2 regions of the Microbacterium sp. SCPM-O-B-15248 (M128) genome follow, and region 2 is predicted to be linked to the other one. Evidence: predicted binding sites of a transcription regulator. Region 2 holds the regulator's gene; the other holds the start of a gene.

Region 1 (10,412 bases), on a different contig from region 2:
GCGCGCGACGACACCGTGCGCCCGCGCTCCCCGCCGGAAAGCCGCACCTCGATCTGACCGCTGGCGACGCTGAGTCCTCGCAGTGCCCCCGCGGCGACCATCGCGGCCAGCGGATCGTGCAGCGCGCAGCGGCGGTCGGGGAAGACGCGGTTCTCGTAGAAGTCCAGATACGCGGGCAGCATCCCGGCCAGCGCCTGCGGCACGGCACCCGGGATCGCTTCGAGGCGCACGAGGTCGGTGGCATCCAGGGTCTGCGTCATCGTGACGTCGAGCGGAACGGCGGTGATGTCCCAGTCCTGCGCGAAGACGACCGCGGCGGACTCGGGGTCGTTGTGGATGTTCGCTTCGGCCCACGCGGTGACGTTGCCGGAGTGGGCGAACGCGCCGCCCATGACGACGAGCCGATCGAACGCGGTGACGCCGGGAGCCTCGGCGTAGGCGGCGAGATTGGTGAGCGGGCCGAGGGCGAGCACCGTGAGATCCGGATTTCGGGAGGCGAGGTGATCGATGAGCTCGACGGCCGGCCGGGCGTCGTGGGCCCGGGCGGCGGCGGTCAGGGCGATCCCGCCGACCCCGTCGTGGCCGTGCACGTGCGGAGCGCCGCCGGCGTAGGCGCGGCCGCGGAAGTCCTGCGCGCCCACGGAGACGGAGATGTCGTGGACACCGGCGAGCTCGAACAGCGACAGGGTGTTGGCGGCGGCGCGGGCGGCATCCGTGTTCCCGGAGACGGTCGTGACACCCACGATCTCGACGGTGGGCTCTGCGAGCAGGTACGCGAGGGCGAGCGCGTCGTCGATGCCGGTGTCGCAGTCGACGAGGATCGGGCGGCGGGTCATCGGGTCACCCCGTAGGTGTCGAGCGGCTCGAGCGCGGGCTGCGAGGCGTCGTCGGCGACGGCGGCGGCACCCACGGCGCACGCGCGGGCCAGCGCCGCGGTCTCGTCGTCTCCGCGGAGAAGGCCCACCACCAGCGCGGCGCAGAACGCGTCGCCGGCGCCCACGGTGTTGCGCACCGTCGTGGTCACCCCCGGCGCTTCGGCGACGAGCGTGCCGTGGCGGTACAGCCGCGCCCCCACGGCGCCGAGAGTGACGCACAGCAGCGGAGCATCGTGCACTTCGGGGAGCTGCGCGTACTCGGTCTCGTTCACGATGACGAGGTCGCAGCGATCGATCACGCCGTGGGGGAGCGGGCGGGCGGGCGCGGCGTTGAGCGCGAAGAAGCCCGCCGCGCGCGAGGCCGCGTCGACCACGGCATCCGACACCTCCAACTGCATCAGCACGGCGGCGCCCTGCGCGATGCCGAGGCTGTCGGCGTCGATGTCGGCGTTCGCGCCCGCGCAGACGACGATCGAGTTCTCACCGAAGGCATCGACGACGATCAGCGCCGTCCCGGTGGCCTCGGCCGAGGTCTGCACCCCCGACGCGTCGATGCCGAGACCGCGGAGCCGCTGCCGGATGCCGTGCCCGTCGGGGTCGTCTCCCACGGCACCGATCAGGCGGACGTCAGCGCCCAGTCGCGCCGCGGCAACGGCTTGATTCGCACCCTTGCCGCCCGGGCCCCGCTGCAGCTCGCCGTCGGCGACGGTCTCGCCGGGTCCCGGTGCCCGCCGCACGCGGGCGGTCAGGTCGACGTTGATGGCGCCGACGACCGTGAGTTTCGGTGCGGCGGTCATCGCTCGGTCTCCGTGGCGACGACGCGCGAGGAGGGGAGAAGTTCGGTGCTCACCGGACCAAGCCTGTCACCTTCAGTGCAGCAGCAGCTTCGCCACGATGAGAAGCGCCGCCACGATCGCGGCCCCCACCGCCGTCAGCACCACGGTGAGCGGGGAATAGCCGCGCAGGCGTGCGCCGGTGGTCGCGACGACGACGAGGTAGATCATCGCCACTCCGACACCCCACAGCAATGCCGTCGGCAGTGTCACCCCCAGGGCCGTGAGCGCCACGACGACGAGCAGCGGCGCGAAGGTCACCGACACCATCGGCGCGCTCACCCGCAGGTGGTGCGCGATGATCCGCGACGGGCGGTCGGTCGAGACATCACCGAGCGAGTACGCGAAGACGTGGGTGGCGAAGTACACGATGTTCGTCAGCGCGACCACGGCGATGACCACGCCCACATCGGAGTCGCCGAGACCGAAGAGGGTGGATGCCGAGACGAGAGCGCCGTAGCAGCCCGCGCTGATCCGCTCGGCGGCGTCGTGGCCGAGGCGCGGCGGGGACGCGGGCGCTGCGTCGGGGGAAGTCGTCATGTCGGAGTCACCCTCGCGAGGGTCGCCGACGCAACGCTGCCGACACGATCGCGACGACCGTGCCGACCGCGACACCGATCACGGTCTCGAGGACTCGGTCGCGCAACAGCATGTCGGGCGTGGCGGGGGAGGCGAGCGAGATCATCAGCAGCGCCAGCGGCGTGATGAAGACCATCGCGATGCCGTAGTTGCGTCCGACGAAGAGTTCGGCGCCGGCCTGCAGGGTGATCGCGACCACGAGCACCGCCCACGGCGGGAGCGACAGCGCGAGCAGGCCCGCGGCGATGAGGACTCCGAGGAGGGTGCCGACGAGGCGCTGAACTCCGCGGATCAGACGCGCGGTGACGTGCGCCCCGCCCACGGCCGCGACGGCCCCGACCATCGCCCAGTACCAGTGCGTGCCGATCAGCAGGGCCCCGGTGATACCGGCGAGGAGCGCCGCGGCCCCGACCGTCGCTGTCATCTCCCACGCGACGGCTCCGATCGGAGGGCGCGGGCGCGTCGGCAGCCGCCATGAGCCGCGTCGCGCGAGTACGAACACGACGGTCACGAGGAGGCTCCAGATCACGCTGCTCGCCCCCACCAGGAGCACGAGCCCGAAGGTCGCCGCCGTCGCGGGGAAGCTCGCGCACGCGCCGGCCGCGAAGACGGTGAACAGCGCGCCGGGCGGATGCCATTGCGACCGGTACGCGAACAGCGTCACTGCCGCGGCGAGAGCCGCCACGACCGCCACGCTCGCCAGCGGCGGTGCCGCGAGCGCGGACAGCGCGGTGCCCAGCAGCATCGCCAGGACCAGGATGCCGCCCGCCGTGGCTTGCATCCGGACCCGACGACGGGGGACGTCGAGGCGCCCGTACAGCGCCGCGAAAGCACCGAACGACGCGTAGACGCTGAGATCCAGGCGACCGATCAGCAGCAGGATCAGCAGCGGGACACCGACGCTCAGCGCCGCCCGCGCGGCGACACGATGATCGCCCTGATGGGGTCCGACGCGGATGACCCCGGTCCACACACGTCCCCGGGATTCCGCCACCTCTCCAGCCTACGTCGGGCGGAGCGGCGCGCTTGCAGCGGCGGTGGGGTGTGGCATCCGGGAATCTCGCCGGCGGCGACGTGCGACGTCCGCGTCCGAGCGGGTGGGGTGCGGGACGGCGGCGGCCCTCGTGTGATGGGGTGGAGGCATGGATACCGACCGCGAGAAGCCCCCGATCGAGCCCGGTCCCGAGCCCGACACGTCGACAGCGGCGCAGGGGGAGAAGTCCGACCCGACGCTCGACGGCGACGACGAACCCGTCGAGTGACGCGGGGCTGCTTCGACATCGAAGGGTGCGGAGGGTGACGTCCACCCGCGTTCCGTAGGCTGGAAGACCCCGACCCGTACGAGGAGAGACGTGTTCCGCACGCCGCTGACCCTGTTCCGCACGCTCGCGATCGCCGAGGCGGTGTCGTGGACGCTGCTCATCACCGGGCTCATCCTGCGGGCCGCCGCCGACCTGCCGATCGCGGTGACGATCGGGGGCGGCATCCACGGATTCCTGTTCCTCGCCTACGGCGCCACCGCGGTGCTCGTGGCCCTGAATCAGCGGTGGGGCTTCGGGCCCGCCGCGGTGGCGATCGTCAGCGCGATCATCCCGTACGCGACGGTGCCCACCGAGCTGTGGCTGCACCGCACCGGGCGGCTGCGCGGAGGCTGGCGCCTCGAGGCCGGGGACGACCCGCGCGACCGCCGGCCCCTGGACCGGTTGCTGCGGTTCTTCCTGCGGCGGCCGTGGGTGCTCGGCATCCTGATCGCGGCGGTCGTAGCGCTGATCTTCGTGGTGCTGCTGGTCGTCGGTCCGCCGGGCGGCAAGGGCTGACGCTCAGCGACGCGTCGACACCGTGACCGTGAACTTGCGGTCGCGGGCGACCTGACGCGTCGGTCCGACGATCCGCTCGAGCGCGGGACGGTACTGCAGGGCCGAGTTCCACACCGTCCACAGCTCACCGCCGGGCGCGAGGGCGCGCGCGGCGTCGGCGAAGAAGCGCGGCGCGATGCCCTCGTTGATCGCCGGGCCGGAATGGAACGGCGGATTCAGCGCGATGAAGCGTGCGCTGCCGTCGGGCTGGGAGCCGAGCATGTCGTCGCGGACGACCTCGATCCGTTCGGCGACACCGTTGGCCTCGGCGGTCGCCCGCGCGGAGGCCACGGCCGCGGCCGACTGATCGCACGCGATGACGCGGAGGGTGGGATGCCGCGTCGCCAAAGCCGCGGCCACGACCCCGCTCCCGCACGCGTAGTCGATCGCCTCGGGGCTCGTCGGCTCCGGCAGGTGGGCCAGGAGCAGACGCGTGCCGATGTCGATCGAGGCGCCGGCGAACACGCCGCCGAGCGCGCGGATCTCGAGCCCGTCGACCGTGGCCGCCTCTGGCTGCGGATCCGCGCCGCCGTGCGGGCCACGCGAGACGAGGACACGCGACTTCTGTCGGGCGTGAGTGACGTCGACGCGAGCGAACCGCGTCCGCAGCACGTCGTTCATCGTCGGCGTCATGTGCTTGATGCGGCCGCCGGCGAAGACCACGACGTCGGGGTGGGCGTGCGCGGCGATGAAGCTCGCGACGTCGTCGAGCGCGCGCAGCGACCGGGGCAGGCGCAGCAGGACGACCCGCGCGTCCCGCACCAGGTCGGCATCCAGGCCGTGCGACGAGAACGTGTCGTCGAGCCCGAGGCGGGACGCGTTGGACGCGAGGGCCCGTTCGCCGGTGAAGGCATCCTGGTGCACGCGGATGCCGCGCGCTCCGTCGGAGGCAGCGCCCAGGGTCAGCGCGCCGTACGCATCGTCGATGACGACGAGCCCGCCGTCGGGGACGTCGTCCCGCGCGGCGGCGGATTCATCGAGGAGGAGGCGGTCGGCGGCATCCACCGCGACGAGGTCGGGACCCTCGAGGTCCGGCCAGCGGCGGAGGTCGTCCAGGGAGAAGGTCACCCTTCCACGCTACCCGGGGGCGGGGCGGTCACTCGGACCGAGGTCGGAAGACGCAGCGCGTGCGCGCGACGATGCCGACACGGACGCGGGCTTACCGCGTGCCGAAGTGGAAGGGCAGAGCCAGCGACGCGGCGACGAGGATGATGCCGAGCGCGAAGAACAGCGCCGGTGCGGCCAGCGAGAACGACAGGCCGGTGAGCAGCATGCCGCCGACGAACAGGAGGAGCGAGACGATGAACATAGGGGATCCCTTCGGTCGCTCCAGGCTATCGTGCGGCGTCGGCGTCGAGGTTCCGCCCCGCCCGTTCACCGAGGGCCGCGTGCGTCCAGAGCGTGCTGCCGGCGACGGCGGCAGGCATGACGGCCACGGCACCGAGCGGGATGAGGAAGCACAGCTGCGTCGCCACCCCGAAGCCGAGTGCCCGGGCACGGTTCTCCCGCAGCACCGCTCGGCGGGCGCGGCGGTCGAGGCCGCGCGCCGCGAGGGAGCGGGACGTGAGTTCGTCGGCGAGCAGCCAGCCGGTGAGGAGCAACCCGGCCGTGAACCCGAGCACTCCGCCGACCACGGGGATGAGACCGAGCAGCCATGCGGCGAGCGCGGTGAGGGCGCCGCGGGCGATCAGCCGCACAGCGTCGGCGATCGAACGCCAGAACCCATAGTCGCTGTCCGGGACGCGGCCGAGCGCGGTCAGCTCGGTGGCACGCCAGATCCGGTCGTAGAACGGCTCGCCCACGGTCAGGGTCACGGCGGTGAACGACACGATCGCAAGGAACGCGGCCGCGCCGAACGAGGCCACCCCGATCGCGGTGCGCAGCACGGTCGCCCACAGCGGGTCCCAGTCGTCGGCGAACGGCGTCCAGTCGTCGACGACGTTGCCCAGCAGGACGGCCCAGGCCACGAGCGCGGCGCCGAACACGAGACCGACGAGGAATCCGGGGATGAGTCCGAGAGCCATGGCGCCGGGGGAGCGGCGCCACTGACCGAGTCCGCGGAGGAGCAGGCGGGCGCCCTGGAGGAACTCATGCATGTCAGAAGTCTCGCAGGGCGTCGCGGGGGCCGCGTCGGAGGTCGCTGACAGGATGTGGACATGCGCATCCGCACCACCTCCACGCAACGCACCTACCGGTACGTGCGGCTGACGATCCTCGGCGCCACGCTGTTGCTCGGCGTCGCGATCGGTGTGCAGGGGGTCGTCGGGGGTGGGCTGCCGTCGGTGAGCGCGTCGTACTACACCCCAGCCGGCCCGATGTTCGTCGCGTCGCTGTTCGTGGTCGCCGCGGCGTTCCTCGCCCTGTCCGGTCGCAGCGTCGAGCAGGGGCTGCTCGACATCGCCGCCGTGCTCGCCCTCGTCGTGGCCGTGGTGCCCACGACGGTGTCGTCGCCGGTGTGCGGCTCGGCGACGTCGTGCGTCCTCCCGGCGGTGCTGCCAACGGTCGCGAACAACGGCATCGCCGTGGCGTCCGTCGTCCTCCTCGGTGTCGTCGCGGCGATCGTCCTCGCCGTCGTGCAGGGCACGTTCTCGCGCGGAGTCGCGGCGACCGCGAGCGTCGTCGCCGCGCTCACGGTCGGGCTCGCCGTGTGGGCGGGCGTCGACCCGGCGTCGTTCCTCGCGCTCGCGCACAACGCCGCGGCCGTGGCGTTCTTCGTCGTCATCGGGGCGGTCGCCGTGGTCGCCGCCTGGCGCCCGCAACGGGCGCCGCGGCGGTTCCGCCGGGCGTATGCGGTGGTGGCCGGCGGCATCCTCCTCACCCTCGTCGGGCTCGGCGTGGTGCTGGTCGCGGCCGTCGCGGGTGCCGAGGTGTCCGCCCCGGTGCCGTGGGTGCTCATCGGCGAAGCGGCCGCTCTCGTGTTCTTCGCGGCGTTCTGGGCGGTGCAGACCGTGGAGCTGTGGAACGATCCCGATCCCCGACTGCGGCTCTGAGCGTGCGACCGGCGGCGGGGAACGCACCCGGGAATATCCTCGGAGCCTCGCCGTTGAACTTGATACGCGGTCGCTCAAGTATCAAACTTGAGCCGACTCCACTCACGTATCACAGGAGACGGAATTGCCCGAAGATGTCACCCCCGGCGCCGGGGACAACGGCGCTCAGTCGTTCGACGAGTTCCTCGCGCGCTACCTCGCGGGGGAACGCGCTCGTGCCGAACGTTCCATCGACCTGAGCCGGTTCCTCAGTTCGCGGACGCAGGAAGCCCTGCAGCAGGCCGGCCGCTACGCCCTCGGTCGCGGACAGCGCGAACTCGACGCGCTGCACGTGCTGCACGTCCTCGTCGGGCAGTCGCCCGCGCGTGAGGCCGTCACCCGGCTCGGCGCCGACCCGGCCGCGATCGCGCGCGCCGCCGAGAGCCGCCTCCCGGCCGCGGGTCCCGCCGCCGACGTCGACGGCGCGGTGGTCGCCGGTTCGGTGCAGCGCGCGCTGTTCCACGCCTTCCAGGTCGCCCGCGCCGCGGGCTCGACCTACGTCGACCCCGACCACCTGTTCTTCGCGCTGGTCCTCGCGCAGGACGCCCCCGCCGGGCAGATCCTCGCGCAGGCGGGTGTCACCGCCGAGGCGCTGACCCAGGGCGTGCGCGAGACCGTCGTGGGCGGCGACGAGGTCACGGGTTCTGCCCCGACGGCATCCGAGACCCCGAACCTCGACCGCTTCGGCACGGATCTCACGGCCCTCGCCCGCGAGGGACGCCTCGACCCCGTCATCGGCCGTGCCGACGAGATCGAGCAGACGATCGAGATCCTCAGCCGCCGTACGAAGAACAACCCCGTGCTCATCGGCGAGGCCGGCGTCGGCAAGACCGCCGTCGTCGAGGGACTCGCCCGCGCGATCGTCGAGGGCGGGGTGCCCGAGCAGCTGCGCGACACCCGGGTCGTCTCGATCGACCTCGCGGCGATGCTCTCCGGCGCCCGCTACCGCGGCGACTTCGAGGAACGCTTGACCCAGACGATGGACGAGATCGCCGCGCAGTCCGGAAAGCTCGTCGTGTTCATCGACGAGGTGCACACGATCGTCGGCGCCGGAGCCGGCGGCGAGGGGGCCATGGACGCCGGGAACATCTTGAAGCCGCGCCTGGCCCGCGGTGAGCTGCACCTCGTCGGCGCTACCACGCTCAAGGAGTACCGCACGATCGAGAAGGACCCCGCCCTGGAGCGGCGTCTGCAGCCCGTTCGTGTGGGTGAGCCTTCCCTCCCCGACGCGGTCGAGATCCTGCGCGGCCTGCGCTCGGCCTACGAGGAGCACCACGCCGTGACCTACACCGACGACGCCCTGCGCGCCGCGGTCGAGCTCGGCGACCGGTACCTGCCCGACCGCGTGCTGCCCGACAAGGCGATCGACCTCATCGACCAGGCGGGGGCGCGGCTGCGTCTCAAGCTCGGGGTGACGGTGGACACGTCCGCCCTCGTCGAGCGTCTCGCGAGCCTCGAGGCCGACAAGAACGCCGCCGTCTCGGCCGAGCACTACGAAGAGGCGTCGCGACTGCGCGACGAGATCGCCGCGGTGCAGACGCGCCTCGACGAGGCCACGAGCGCCCCGCGCGCGGCAGCCGTCGTCGATGAGCCCGAGATCGCCGCGGTCATCAGCCGGGCCACCGGCATCCCGGTCTCTCGCCTGACCGCGTCCGAGCGCGGACGCCTCGCGCACCTCGAGACCGAGCTCCACGCCCGCGTCATCGGACAGGATGCCGCGGTCACGGCGGTCGCGAAGGCCGTGCGCCGGAACCGCACGGGCATGGGCGACGAGCACCGGCCCGTCGGCTCGTTCCTGTTCCTCGGGCCCACCGGCGTCGGCAAGACCGAGCTGGCCAAGGCCCTCGCCGGCTCGCTGTTCGACGACGACTCCGCCGTGATCCGCTTCGACATGAGCGAGTTCGGGGAGCGGCACACCGTCTCGCGCCTCATCGGTGCCCCTCCGGGATACGTCGGGTACGACGAGGCCGGCCAGCTCACCGAGCGGGTGCGCCGGAACCCGTACTCCGTCGTGCTGTTCGACGAGATCGAGAAGGCCCACCCCGACGTCTTCACCCTGCTGCTGCAGGTGCTCGACGACGGACGCCTGACCGACGGCCAGGGGCGCACGGTCGACTTCCGCAACACCGTCATCGTGATGACCTCGAACCTCGGCAGCGAGGTGCTGGCATCCCGGTCGGGAGCGATCGGCTTCACCACGACCGGCCACGAGTTCGCCGACGACGACCTGCGCGACCGCGTGATGGGCAAGCTGCGCGAGGCCATGCGGCCGGAGTTCCTCAACCGGATCGACGACATCGTGATGTTCCGCAAGCTCGAGAAGGAGCAGTTGCGCGACATCGTCCGTCTGCTGCTGGACCGCACGTCGAAGCGGCTCGCGTCGCGCGACGTGGCGATCGAGGTGACGGATGCCGCGGTCGACCGCCTCGCCGAGGTCGGCCACGAGCCCGAGTACGGTGCGCGCCCGCTGCGCCGGGTGATCCAGCGCGAGATCGACGACCGGATCGCCGACTTGTTCGTCTCCGGCGACCTCGTCGACGGGGGAGCGGTGACGGTGGATGCCACGGCATCCGGGTTCGTCGTCCGGGCCACCGTCGAGGCGCTCGCCGCGTAAGGCCCTGGGCCCCCGGAACCTTCGGGTTCCGGGGGCCCGACCCTGTCTGCGCCCGGCGGGTTCGCTGGCACAACTCCTGCAGGTCACGGCGTTCTGGGTCCTGGCCGCGGGTCCGGACGCATGCTGCAGGAGTTGTGACGGATGCCGTGGCGCCCCTGCCGTGATGTCGGAGGTTCACGGCAGAGTAGGGGGATGAGTCGTATCGGCACGATCTTCAGCCCGTACCCGCATCCGCCCGAAGAGCTGCGCGAGGCCGCGCGCGTCGCCGAGGGCGAGGGCGTGCCCGAGCTCTGGCTGTGGGAGGACTGCTTCCGCTCCTCGGCGTGGGCTGCGGCTACGGCCGCGCTCGCCGTGACCGACCACCTGCGCGTCGGGGTGGGCATCGCGCCCTTCCCGCTGCGCAACGTCGCGGCCTCGGCGATGGAGGTCGCCACGATCGAGCGGATGTTCCCGGGGCGGCTGCTCCCGGGCTTCGGGCACGGTGTGCAGGACTGGATGCGGCAGATCGGCGCCAAGGCCGCCTCGCCGCTCACGCTCATGCAGGAGCAGCTGCCGGCCCTGCGCGGACTCCTCGCCGGAGGCACGGTCAGCGCCGAGGGCCGTTACGTGCGGTTGCGCGAGGTCAC
Region 2 (10,412 bases):
ACGTCGACGGCAAGAAGTGGACGCCGCAAGAGATCTCGGCGCGCATCCTCCAGAAGCTCAAGCGCGACGCCGAGGAGTACCTGGGCGACTCGGTGACGGATGCCGTCATCACGGTGCCCGCGTACTTCAACGACGCCGAGCGTCAGGCCACGAAGGAGGCCGGCGAGATCGCGGGCCTCAACGTCCTGCGCATCATCAACGAGCCCACCGCCGCGGCCCTCGCGTACGGCCTCGACAAGGGCAAAGAGGACGAGCTCATCCTCGTCTTCGACCTCGGTGGCGGAACGTTCGACGTCTCGCTCCTCGAGGTGGGCAAGGACGACGACTTCTCGACCATCCAGGTGCGTGCCACGGCCGGTGACAACCGCCTCGGCGGCGACGACTGGGACCAGCGCGTCGTCGACTACCTCATCAAGCAGTTCAAGGACACCACCGGTGTCGACGTCTCGGGCGACAAGATCGCCCTGCAGCGTCTGAAGGAGGCCGCGGAGCAGGCCAAGAAGGAGCTCTCGTCGTCCACGTCGACGAGCATCAACCTGCCCTACCTCTCGCTCACCGACTCGGGTCCCGTGTCGCTGTCCGAGACCCTCACGCGCGCCAAGTTCGAGGACCTCACCAAGGACCTCCTCGACCGCACCCGCAAGCCCTTCTCGGATGTCATCCGCGAAGCCGGCGTCAAGGTCGACGACATCGCGCACGTCGTGCTCGTCGGCGGCTCGACCCGCATGCCCGCGGTCGCCGAGCTGGTGAAGAAGGAGACCGGTCGCGACGCCAACAAGGGCGTCAACCCCGACGAGGTCGTGGCCGTGGGCGCTGCCCTGCAGGCCGGTGTCCTCAAGGGCGAGCGCAAGGACGTCCTCCTCATCGACGTCACCCCCCTGAGCCTCGGTATCGAGACCAAGGGCGGCATCATGACCAAGCTCATCGAGCGCAACACCGCCATCCCGACCAAGCGCAGCGAGACCTTCACGACCGCCGACGACAACCAGCCGTCGGTCGCGATCCAGGTCTTCCAGGGCGAGCGCGAGTTCACCCGTGACAACAAGCCGCTGGGCACCTTCGAGCTCACGGGTATCGCCCCGGCTCCCCGTGGCATCCCGCAGGTCGAGGTCACCTTCGACATCGACGCCAACGGCATCGTGCACGTGTCCGCGAAGGACAAGGGCACCGGCAAGGAGCAGTCGATGACCATCACGGGCGGCTCGTCGTTGCCCAAGGAGGACATCGAGCGCATGGTCCGCGAGGCCGAGGAGAACGCGGCGGAGGACAAGAAGCGCCGCGAGTCCGCCGAGACCCGCAACCAGGCCGAGACCCTGTCGTACTCGATCGAGAAGTTGATCAAGGAGAACGAGGACAAGCTGCCCGAAGAGGTCAAGACCGAGGTCCAGGGCGACGTCGACGCGCTCAAGACGGCCCTCGCCGGCGACGACGACGACGCGGTCAAGACCGCGTTCGACAAGCTCAACGCCAGCCAGGGCAAGCTCGGCGAGGCCATCTACGCCTCGTCGCAGGCCCAGGGCGAGCAGGCCGACCCCAACGTCGGTCAGCCCGGCAACGGTGAGACGCCGAACCCCGAGGAAGACGTGATCGACGCCGAGGTCGTCGACGACGAGCCGACCGACGACAAGAAGTAAGCGACAGAACCATGGCACACAAGGACGACGAACAGCCCCAGGGCTCGGGCGCCGGTCCTGACGAGACGACGGGGCCGGAGGAGAACACCTCCGGCCCCGCGCCGTCGGACCAGACCCCGGATGCCGAGGGCCTGACCATCGAGGACATCCTCGGTGCCGAGCAGACCGACGAGGCAGCCGCAGAGGGGGCGTCCTCCGACAAGGAGGCCTCGCTGCTGGTCGATCTCAAGCGCCTGCAGGCGGAGTACGCCAACTATCGTCGGCGTACCGAGGAGCAGCGCGAACGCGAGATCGAGCGCGCCAAGGGCGAGGCCGTGAAGGGCCTGCTGCCCGTCATGGACGACCTCGACCGCGCGGTCAAGCACGGCGACCTCGTCGAGGGCACCGCTTTCGCGGCCATCGGCGACAAGGTGCGCGCCGTGGCCGAGCGTCTCGGCGTGGTGTCGTACGGCGCCGCTGGCGAGCCCTTCGACCCGCAGCAGCACGAGGCCATCTTCCAGGCGCCCACCCCCGGCGTGACCGAAGCGACGATCCTCGAGGTCGTCGAGGTCGGTTACCGCCTCGGCTCGATCGAGCTGCGACCGGCCAAGGTCGTCGTGGCCGTGCCGGCCGAGTAGGAGGACGCATGGCGAGTCAGGACTGGTTCGACAAGGACTTCTACAAGGTCCTCGGCGTCGACAAGGGCGTGAGTGCAGCCGATCTCAAGAAGACGTACCGCAAGCTCGCGCGCCAGTACCACCCCGACTCGAATCCGGGTGACGCGAAGGCCGAGGCCAAGTTCAAAGAGATCAGCGAGGCGTACGCCGTGCTGAACGACCCCGAGCAGCGCGAGGAGTACGACCAGATCCGGGCCATGGGCTCGGGGGCGCGCTTCTCCGCCCCGGGATCGGGCGCCGGAGGCGGCTTCGACGACGTCTTCAGCCGCTTCGGTCAGCAACGCGGCGGTGCGTCGGGTCCCCCGCCCGGTGGGTTCGACGACTTCTTCTCGATGTTCGGCCAGCAGCCCGGTGGTTTCGGGTCGGGCCGGTTCGGTCAGACGACCGGCGGTTACCGCGGCTTCGGCGGTCCGCAGCGCGGTTCCGACGTGACGGCCCGGACGACCCTCGACTTCGTCACCGCCGCCAAGGGCGAGACGATCACGCTCCAGGGCGAGGACAACGTCCCGTTCAAGGTGAAGATCCCCGCCGGGGTGTCGGACGGCCAGAAGATCCGTTTGCGCGGACGGGGCCGCCCGTCGCCGGACGGCGGCGAGAGCGGCGACATCGTCGTGACGGTCGCGGTCCGCACGCACCCGGTCTTCTCGCGCGACGGCCTCAACCTGCGGCTCACCGTCCCGGTCACCTTCACCGAGGCGGCGCTGGGCGCGACGATCGAAGTGCCGACGCTCGGTGGTGACCCGGTGCGTCTTCGCGTCGCCCCGGGCACCCCGTCGGGCCGGGTGCTGCGAGTCAAGGGTCGTGGCATCCACTCGTCCAAGGGCACCGGCGACCTCCTCGCCGAGGTCCAGGTGGCCGTGCCCGACCACCTCGACGATGCTGCCCGCGAAGCCCTCGAGCGCTTCCACGCGCTCGAACCCAAAGAAAACCCCCGCGCCGACCTGATGTCCAAGGCGCGCCAGTAATGCCGGGCTCCTGGCATCCGCGATGATCGGATGCCAGGAGCAGGCGATCGACGAGAGAGGAGAGGCCGTGTCCGACAGGGAACTCGACGAAGACGCTCCGATCTTCGCGATCGCCGTTGCGGCGGAGCTGTCCAACATGCACCCGCAGACGCTGCGGCAGTACGACCGGCTCGGTCTGGTCGTTCCCGCCCGCACGCAGGGCGGGTCGCGGCGGTACTCCAGCCGCCACGTGCAGCAGCTGCGGGAAGTGGCGCGTCTCTCGAGCGAGGGGATGAGCCTTCCCGCGATCGCGCGGTTGCTGGCCCTCGAAGAGCGCGTGCACGAGCTCGCGCGACGCGTGAACGACCTCGAGCGCCAGCTCATGGCCGAGCGACAGTCGCGTCCGGGGGCGCGCGTGTTCGCCGCCGGGGCCACCGGGGCGGTCGTGACGCTGCGCCACGGGGCGCGCGTGCGCCGGGCGACCGACGTGGTCCTCTGGCGTCCGCACACCCCGCACGACGACTGAGCGGGGGATGACCGCGGGCGTTCGGCGAGGCGCTGTTCGCCCGGGATCACCCCGCAGAGGGTCGAGCGGCCGGCGGCATCCCGAGCCGTAAAGTTCATGCATGGGCTCGACCACGACAAGCGCTCCGGGTGAGGACGCGGCGGTGACCGCGGGGCCGTTCCGTCGCGCGGTCGCGGGCAGGAGGGGCGAGACGCGTGCGAGCGTCGCGTGGGGGCGTGCGACGTACTGGCCGCTCACCATCGCCGCCCTGGCCTTCCTCTTCGCCTACACCTTCCAGGTGATCGGCGACCTCGTCGGGGTGTGGTCGATCGTCTGCTCGGCGGTCGTCGCGCTGACGTGGGTCATGTTCATCACCGACTACCTCGTGCGTCTGTCGCTGAGCAGCCCGAAGCGGCGGTGGGTGCGCGCGCACCTCTTCGACGTCCTCGTCGTGATCCTCCCGACCCTGCGCCCGGTGCGGCTCCTCGGCGCGTTCACGCGGTTGGCATCCTTCAGCAAGAGCGTGGGCAGCTCTCTTCGCGCCCAGATGCTCATCTACGGCGCGGGTGTCGCCCTGCTCCTCATCTGGCAGGCGTCTCTGGCCGTCCTCTCCGCCGAGCGGCATGCGCCCGGGGCGAGCATCACGAGCTTCGGCAACGCCGTCTGGTGGGCGTTCTGCACGATCACGACCGTGGGCTACGGCGATTTCACCCCGATCACCGTGCAGGGGCGCGTCGTGGCGGTGTTGCTGATGCTCAGCGGCGTCGTGCTCGTGGGCCTCATCACCGCGACGTTCGCATCGTGGGTGCTCGAGCGCGTGACCCGCGGGCACGAGGACCAGCTTCCCGCCACCCGTGCCGACATCGAGCGCGTGTTGGCCGCCCTGCCCGCTCCGGTCTCGGACGGGAGCGTTCCGCAGAACCGCGGGTGACCGGGGGCGCGCGCGATGTCATGCCGCGGCAGCGGGCCGCGCCGATCGAGCGTCCGCGCCGATCGACGCGTCTGCTCAGGCCGGGTCGAGCCGGAGCACCGTCGCGGACTCGCCCACGCGCAGCTCGTCCACGACGCGGAGGGTGCGGGCGAGGTCGTCGACCGCGCCGATCACCGTGCCGAACCGCTCCCTCTCGGCGCACACGGCCGTGACGGTGACGAAATGGGCGCCGGTGTCCCACGTGTAGGTCGCGAACGGCGGGGTGCGCGGATCGGACGGCAGGGGCATCGCGAGCTTCTCGCCGACGCCCAGGTGTGGATTGCGGAACGACTCGGTGTCGTCGTACTCCATCGGCATCATGGCCCGGGCCGCGCGCAGCTGCGGGGTGGCCTCTTGCAGCTGCGCCATGACGACCAGCATGTCGGGCGCGTCCCGCCACACCCACACGAGAACGCGGCCGGCCGCCCGTCGCATGAGGAGCGGGGCGGCCTGGCTCGCCACCCAGGCGAAAAGCCCGCTGCCGGGGCGTTCGGTCGCCCCCGCCGCGCGGTTCGCCTGGGTCAGCAGCATCCGGATGGCGGCCTTGCGGTGGCGTCGCCCGCCGAAGCCCAGGGAGCCCGTGACGGGCACCCAACGTGCGGCGGGGGCGTCGGCCTGGAGTCGAGGCATGGCCCCAGCCTACGAGGCGGGATGCCGGGATGCCGAGGGAGGCGTACGCCGTCGGCGGAAGCGCTCCCTCCGTGTCGGAGGTTCGTGCCACTCTTGTTCCGCGGCGGTCGCGCCGCACCGACCTGACACCCGGAGAACGCCGTGCTCGGAAAGCTCCTGACCCGCTACCTCTCGCGGTACCGCTGGCTCCTCGTCGGCATCCTCGCCTTCCAGGCCGCGTCGGCCATCGCGACGCTGTACCTGCCGCGCTTGAACGCGGACATCATCAATCTCGGCGTCGCCCGCGGAGACACGGGCTACATCTGGTCGCGGGGCGCGATCATGCTCGTCATCTCCCTGGGGCAGATCCTCGCGGCCGTGATCGCGACGTACTTCGCGGCCCGCGCGGCGATGGCGGCCGGCCGCGACATCCGCCGCGACATCTTCGAACGCGTGAGCGGCTTCTCGGAGCGCGAGCTCTCGCAGTTCGGCGCCGGCTCCCTCATCACTCGCAACACCAATGACGTCCAGCAGGTGCAGATGCTGGCGATGATGGGCGCGACGATGCTCGTGAGCGCGCCGCTCCTCGCCATCGGCGGCATCATCATGGCGCTGCAGCAGGACGTGGGGCTGAGCTGGCTGATCGGCGTCGCGGTGCCCGTGCTGCTCGTCGCCGTCGCCCTGATCATCGCGCGCATGGTCCCGCTGTTCCGGAGCTTCCAGGTCAAGCTCGACGCCGTCAATCGCATCCTGCGCGAGCAGCTGACCGGCGTCCGTGTCGTGCGGGCGTTCGTGCGCGAGCGCATCGAAGAAGAGCGCTTCCGCGGAGCCAACACCGACATCATGGTCGTCGGCCGCAAGGTGGGCTCGCTCTTCGTGCTGCTCTTCCCGCTTGCGATGCTGGTGCTGAACGTCACCGTGGTCGGTGTCATCTGGTTCGGCGGCATCCAGGTCGACGCCGGCGGTGTCGAGATCGGGACACTGTTCGCGTTCATCCAGTACGTCGCGCAGATCCTCGGCGGCGTCCTGATGGCGAGCTTCATGACGGTGATGATCCCGCGCGCCGCCGTCTCGGCGGAGCGCATCGGCGAGGTGCTCGAGAGCGAGTCCACTCTCGTCCGCCCCGAGAACCCCGTCTCGACCTTCCCCACCCCGGGCGAAGTGGTCTTCGACGACGTCGCCTTCGCCTACCCGGGTGCCGAGGCGCCGGTCGTGTCCGGCATCACCTTCGCCGCGGCTCCCGGTGAGACGGTCGCGATCGTCGGGTCGACGGGGTCGGGAAAGACCACGCTCGTCTCGCTGATCCCGCGCCTGTTCGACGTCACCGGCGGTGCCGTGCGCATCGGCGGTGTCGACGTGCGCGAGGCCGACCTCGACGAGCTGTGGCGGGGGATCGGCCTCGTGCCCCAGCGGCCCTTCCTCTTCAGCGGCACGGTCGCGTCCAACCTCCGTTTCGGTCGAGAGGACGCGACCGACGACGAGCTCTGGCGTGCGCTCGAGATCGCGCAGGGGCGCGACTTCGTCCACGAGATGGAGGGTGGCCTCGAGGCCCGCATCGCCCAGGGCGGCACCAACGTCTCGGGCGGCCAGCGACAGCGCCTCGCGATCGCGCGGGCCATCGTGCACCGGCCGCGCGTCCTCGTCTTTGACGACTCGTTCTCGGCGCTCGACCTCAGTACCGATGCGCGATTGCGAAAAGCCCTATGGGAAGAACTGCCCGACGTGACCAAGGTCGTCGTCGCGCAGCGCGTCTCCACGATCACCGGGGCCGACCGCATCGTGGTGCTCGAGGACGGGCGCATGGTGGGCCTCGGCACGCACGACGAACTCCTCCGCACGAGCCCCACGTACCGTGAGATCGTCGAGTCGCAGCTGGGGGTGGAAGCATGAGCACTCCCGACGCCCTCACCGAAGAAGACCGCGCCGAGCTCGAACTCGCCGAACAGGCTCGCCAGAGTTCCGGCGACTGGAACAGCGTCGCGCCGGGCAAGGCGGCCGCGTTCGGCCCGAGCTTCCGGCGACTCATCGGTCTGCTGCGTCCGCACGCGTGGTCGTTCACCTTCGTGTCCGTGCTCGGCGCCGCCGGCGTCGTGCTCGCGGTGCTCGCGCCCCGCGTCCTCGGCGACGCCACGAACATCATCTTCGAGGGCGTCGTCTCGCGCGGACTCGCCGAGAACTTCCCCGCGGGCACGTCGAAGGACGTCGTCGTCGAGAGCCTGCGCTCGGCCGGTCAGGGCGACGTCGCCAACATCGTGTCCGCGATGCAGAACTTCCAGGTGGGCGCGGGCGTCGACTTCGATGCGTTGCGCATGGTCATCGTGACGGTCCTCGCGATCTACGTCGGCTCGTCGCTGCTGTCGTGGATCCAGGGCTACGTCATCAACGTGATCATGGTGCGCACCATGTGGCGTCTGCGCGAAGACGTCGAGGCCAAGATCAACCGGCTGCCGCTGTCGTACTTCGACAAGGTCCAGCGCGGTGAGCTGATCTCGCGCGTGACCAACGACATCGACAACATCACGCAGACGATGCAGCAGTCGCTCTCGAGCGCCCTGACATCGGTGCTGACGGTGGTGGGCGTCCTCATCATGATGTTCACGATCTCGTGGCAGCTCGCCCTCGTCGCCCTCGTCTCGCTCCCGCTCATGGCCGTGATCTTCGGCGTCATCGGCCCGAAGTCTCAGAAGGCGTTCGGCGAGCAGTGGAAGAAGGTGGGCCGCCTGAACGCCCGCGTCGAGGAGTCGTTCTCGGGTCACGCGCTGGTCAAGGTCTACGGCCGAGAGAAGGACGCGCGCGAGAAGTTCGAGGTCGAGAACGACGAGCTCTTCGAAGCGAGCTTCAAGGCCCAGTTCCTCTCCGGCATGATCATGCCGGGCATGATGTTCGTCGGAAACCTCACATACGTGGGTATCGCGGTACTCGGTGGTGTCATGGTCGCGGGTGGGCAGATCCGCCTCGGCGACGTGCAGGCCTTCATCCAGTACTCGCAGCAGTTCACGCAGCCGCTGTCGCAGCTCGGTGGCATGGCTGCGGTCGTGCAGTCGGGAACGGCCTCGGCCGAGCGCGTGTTCGCGCTGCTCGACGCCGACGAGCAGGACCCGGATGCCGCCGATGCCCCCGCGCACGTCGAGGGGCGGGGCGTCATCGAGTTCGAGTCGGTCCGGTTCTCGTACACCCCCGACCGGCCGCTCATCCGCGACCTGTCGTTCCGCGTGGAGCCGGGGCAGACGGTCGCGATCGTCGGCCCGACCGGAGCGGGCAAGACGACGCTGGTGAACCTCATCATGCGGTTCTATGAGCTCGACGGCGGGCGGATCCTGCTCGACGGGCAAGACATCGCCGACCTCCGCCGCGACGATGTCCGCGCGCGCACCGGCATGGTGCTGCAGGATCCGTGGCTGTTCGCCGGCACGATCCGCGACAACATCCGCTACGGCCGCGAGTCGGCCACCGACGATGAGATCGTCGAGGCCGCCGTCGCCACCCGCGTCGATCAGTTCGTGCACTCGTTGCCCGAGGGCTACGACACGGTGCTCGACGAGGACGCCGCGAACGTCTCGGCCGGAGAGAAGCAGCTCATCACGATCGCCCGCGCGTTCGTGGCGCGGCCGTCGGTGCTGATCCTCGACGAGGCCACCTCGTCGGTTGACACGCGTACCGAGCTGCTGCTGCAGCAGGCCATGGCGGCGCTCCGCGCAGGCCGGACGTCGTTCGTCATCGCCCACCGGCTTTCGACGATCCGCGACGCCGACCTCATCCTCGTGATGGAGCACGGCGACATCGTCGAGCAGGGCACGCACGAGGAGCTGATCGCGGGCCACGGCGCGTACTGGCGTCTGTACCAGTCGCAGTTCGAGAGCGCCGCCGGCGACGAGGAATCCGTCGCCCCCGTCCGCTTCGACGACGCGCGCTGAGCAGCCTTCCTCACGTTGCCCAGAGCAGCGGTGCCGCCCCGCGCCCCGCCTCCGGGGTGCTGCGAAACCGCTCGGGTACAGTGGTCGTTCGCATGCACCGCACCGTGCGACCTGTTCCGCCGCACAGATAGGCCTCACCACACGTGACCACTCCTGCGACGCCCGCCGACCACCCCACGGCCGATCGACCCCTCACGATCCTCATCGGAGCCGACACCTTCCTCCCGCACGTGAACGGTGCTGCCCGCTTCGCGGAGCGCCTCGCCGCGGGGCTCGTCGCTCGCGGACACGACGTGCACGTCATGGCGCCGAGCGCGGGTCGCGGCAACGCCGGGACGTTCACCGAGGTGATCGAGGGCGAGCCCCTGACGATGCACCGACTCCCGTCGTGGCGCTTCCTGCCGCACGACTGGCTCACGTTCGTGCTCCCGTGGCGGTCCAAGCACTACGCCCGGCGGGTGCTCGACGAGGTGAAGCCCGACGTGGTGCACATCCAGTCGCACATCATCATCGGCCGCGGCCTTGCGCGCGAGGCCCGCAAGCGCGGCATCCCGGTCATCGCGACCAACCACGTGATGGCCGAGAACATCCTCGATTTCACGACCCTGCCCGACTTCCTCGACCGCATCTTCGTGAAGCTCGCGTGGGCCGACGCGAAGCGCACGTTCGCCCTCACGCGGGCGGTGACCACTCCCACGCGCCGCGCCGCGGACTTCCTCGAGTCGACGATCGACGTCCACGGCGTCATCCCGATCTCGTGCGGCATCGACCGGTCGAACTACACCCCCGACTTCGAACCGCGCGAGGCGAACCGCATCCTGTTCGTCGGCCGCTTGACCACCGAGAAGGGGATCGACGTCATCCTGCGCGCGCTCGCCCGGCTCGACCCCGCGCTCGACACGACGTTCGACATCGTCGGGGGCGGCGATCAGCGCCGCAACCTCGAGCAGCTGGCCGAGCAGCTCGGTGTCTCGGACCGTGTCACCTTCCACGGTCACGCCTCCGAAGAGGACCTGCGCGCGCTGTACACGCGGGCGAGCGTCTTCGCGATCGCCTCGATCGCCGAGCTGCAGTCGATCGCGACGATGGAGGCGATGGCATCCGGTCTCCCCATCGTGGCCGCCGACGCCGTGGCGCTGCCGCACCTCGTGCACGACGGCGAGAACGGCTACCTCTTCGA

What was found. The regulator HspR, encoded in region 2, represses chaperone genes until heat shock. The targets are predictions, from matches to a motif close to AAGTTGAGTCNNNNNGACTCAACTT.
Region 1: AC3E6M_RS06310 (ATP-dependent Clp protease ATP-binding subunit) is a predicted target of HspR. The motif match lies at 7,218-7,242, and genes of this name have one in related genera.

The regions. Positions count from the first base shown of each region.
Region 1 is NZ_JBYQLI010000003.1:194,597-205,008, forward strand. Features, by position in the region: gene AC3E6M_RS06265 (nucleoside hydrolase) at 1-836, opposite strand, end outside; gene AC3E6M_RS06270 (ribokinase) at 833-1,672, opposite strand; gene AC3E6M_RS06275 (hypothetical protein) at 1,745-2,248, opposite strand; gene AC3E6M_RS06280 (FUSC family protein) at 2,256-3,281, opposite strand; gene AC3E6M_RS06285 (DUF3817 domain-containing protein) at 3,640-4,104, shown strand; gene AC3E6M_RS06290 (class I SAM-dependent methyltransferase) at 4,108-5,211, opposite strand; gene AC3E6M_RS06295 (hypothetical protein) at 5,303-5,452, opposite strand; gene AC3E6M_RS06300 (EI24 domain-containing protein) at 5,478-6,239, opposite strand; gene AC3E6M_RS06305 (hypothetical protein) at 6,300-7,133, shown strand; gene AC3E6M_RS06310 (ATP-dependent Clp protease ATP-binding subunit) at 7,258-9,786, shown strand; gene AC3E6M_RS06315 (LLM class flavin-dependent oxidoreductase) at 9,979-10,412, shown strand, end outside.
Region 2 is NZ_JBYQLI010000001.1:449,727-460,138, forward strand. Features, by position in the region: gene dnaK (molecular chaperone DnaK) at 1-1,634, shown strand, start outside; gene AC3E6M_RS02140 (nucleotide exchange factor GrpE) at 1,646-2,251, shown strand; gene AC3E6M_RS02145 (DnaJ C-terminal domain-containing protein) at 2,260-3,255, shown strand; gene AC3E6M_RS02150 (heat shock protein transcriptional repressor HspR) at 3,323-3,760, shown strand; gene AC3E6M_RS02155 (potassium channel family protein) at 3,861-4,670, shown strand; gene AC3E6M_RS02160 (hypothetical protein) at 4,746-5,339, opposite strand; gene AC3E6M_RS02165 (ABC transporter ATP-binding protein) at 5,481-7,208, shown strand; gene AC3E6M_RS02170 (ABC transporter ATP-binding protein) at 7,205-9,232, shown strand; gene AC3E6M_RS02175 (glycosyltransferase) at 9,376-10,412, shown strand, end outside.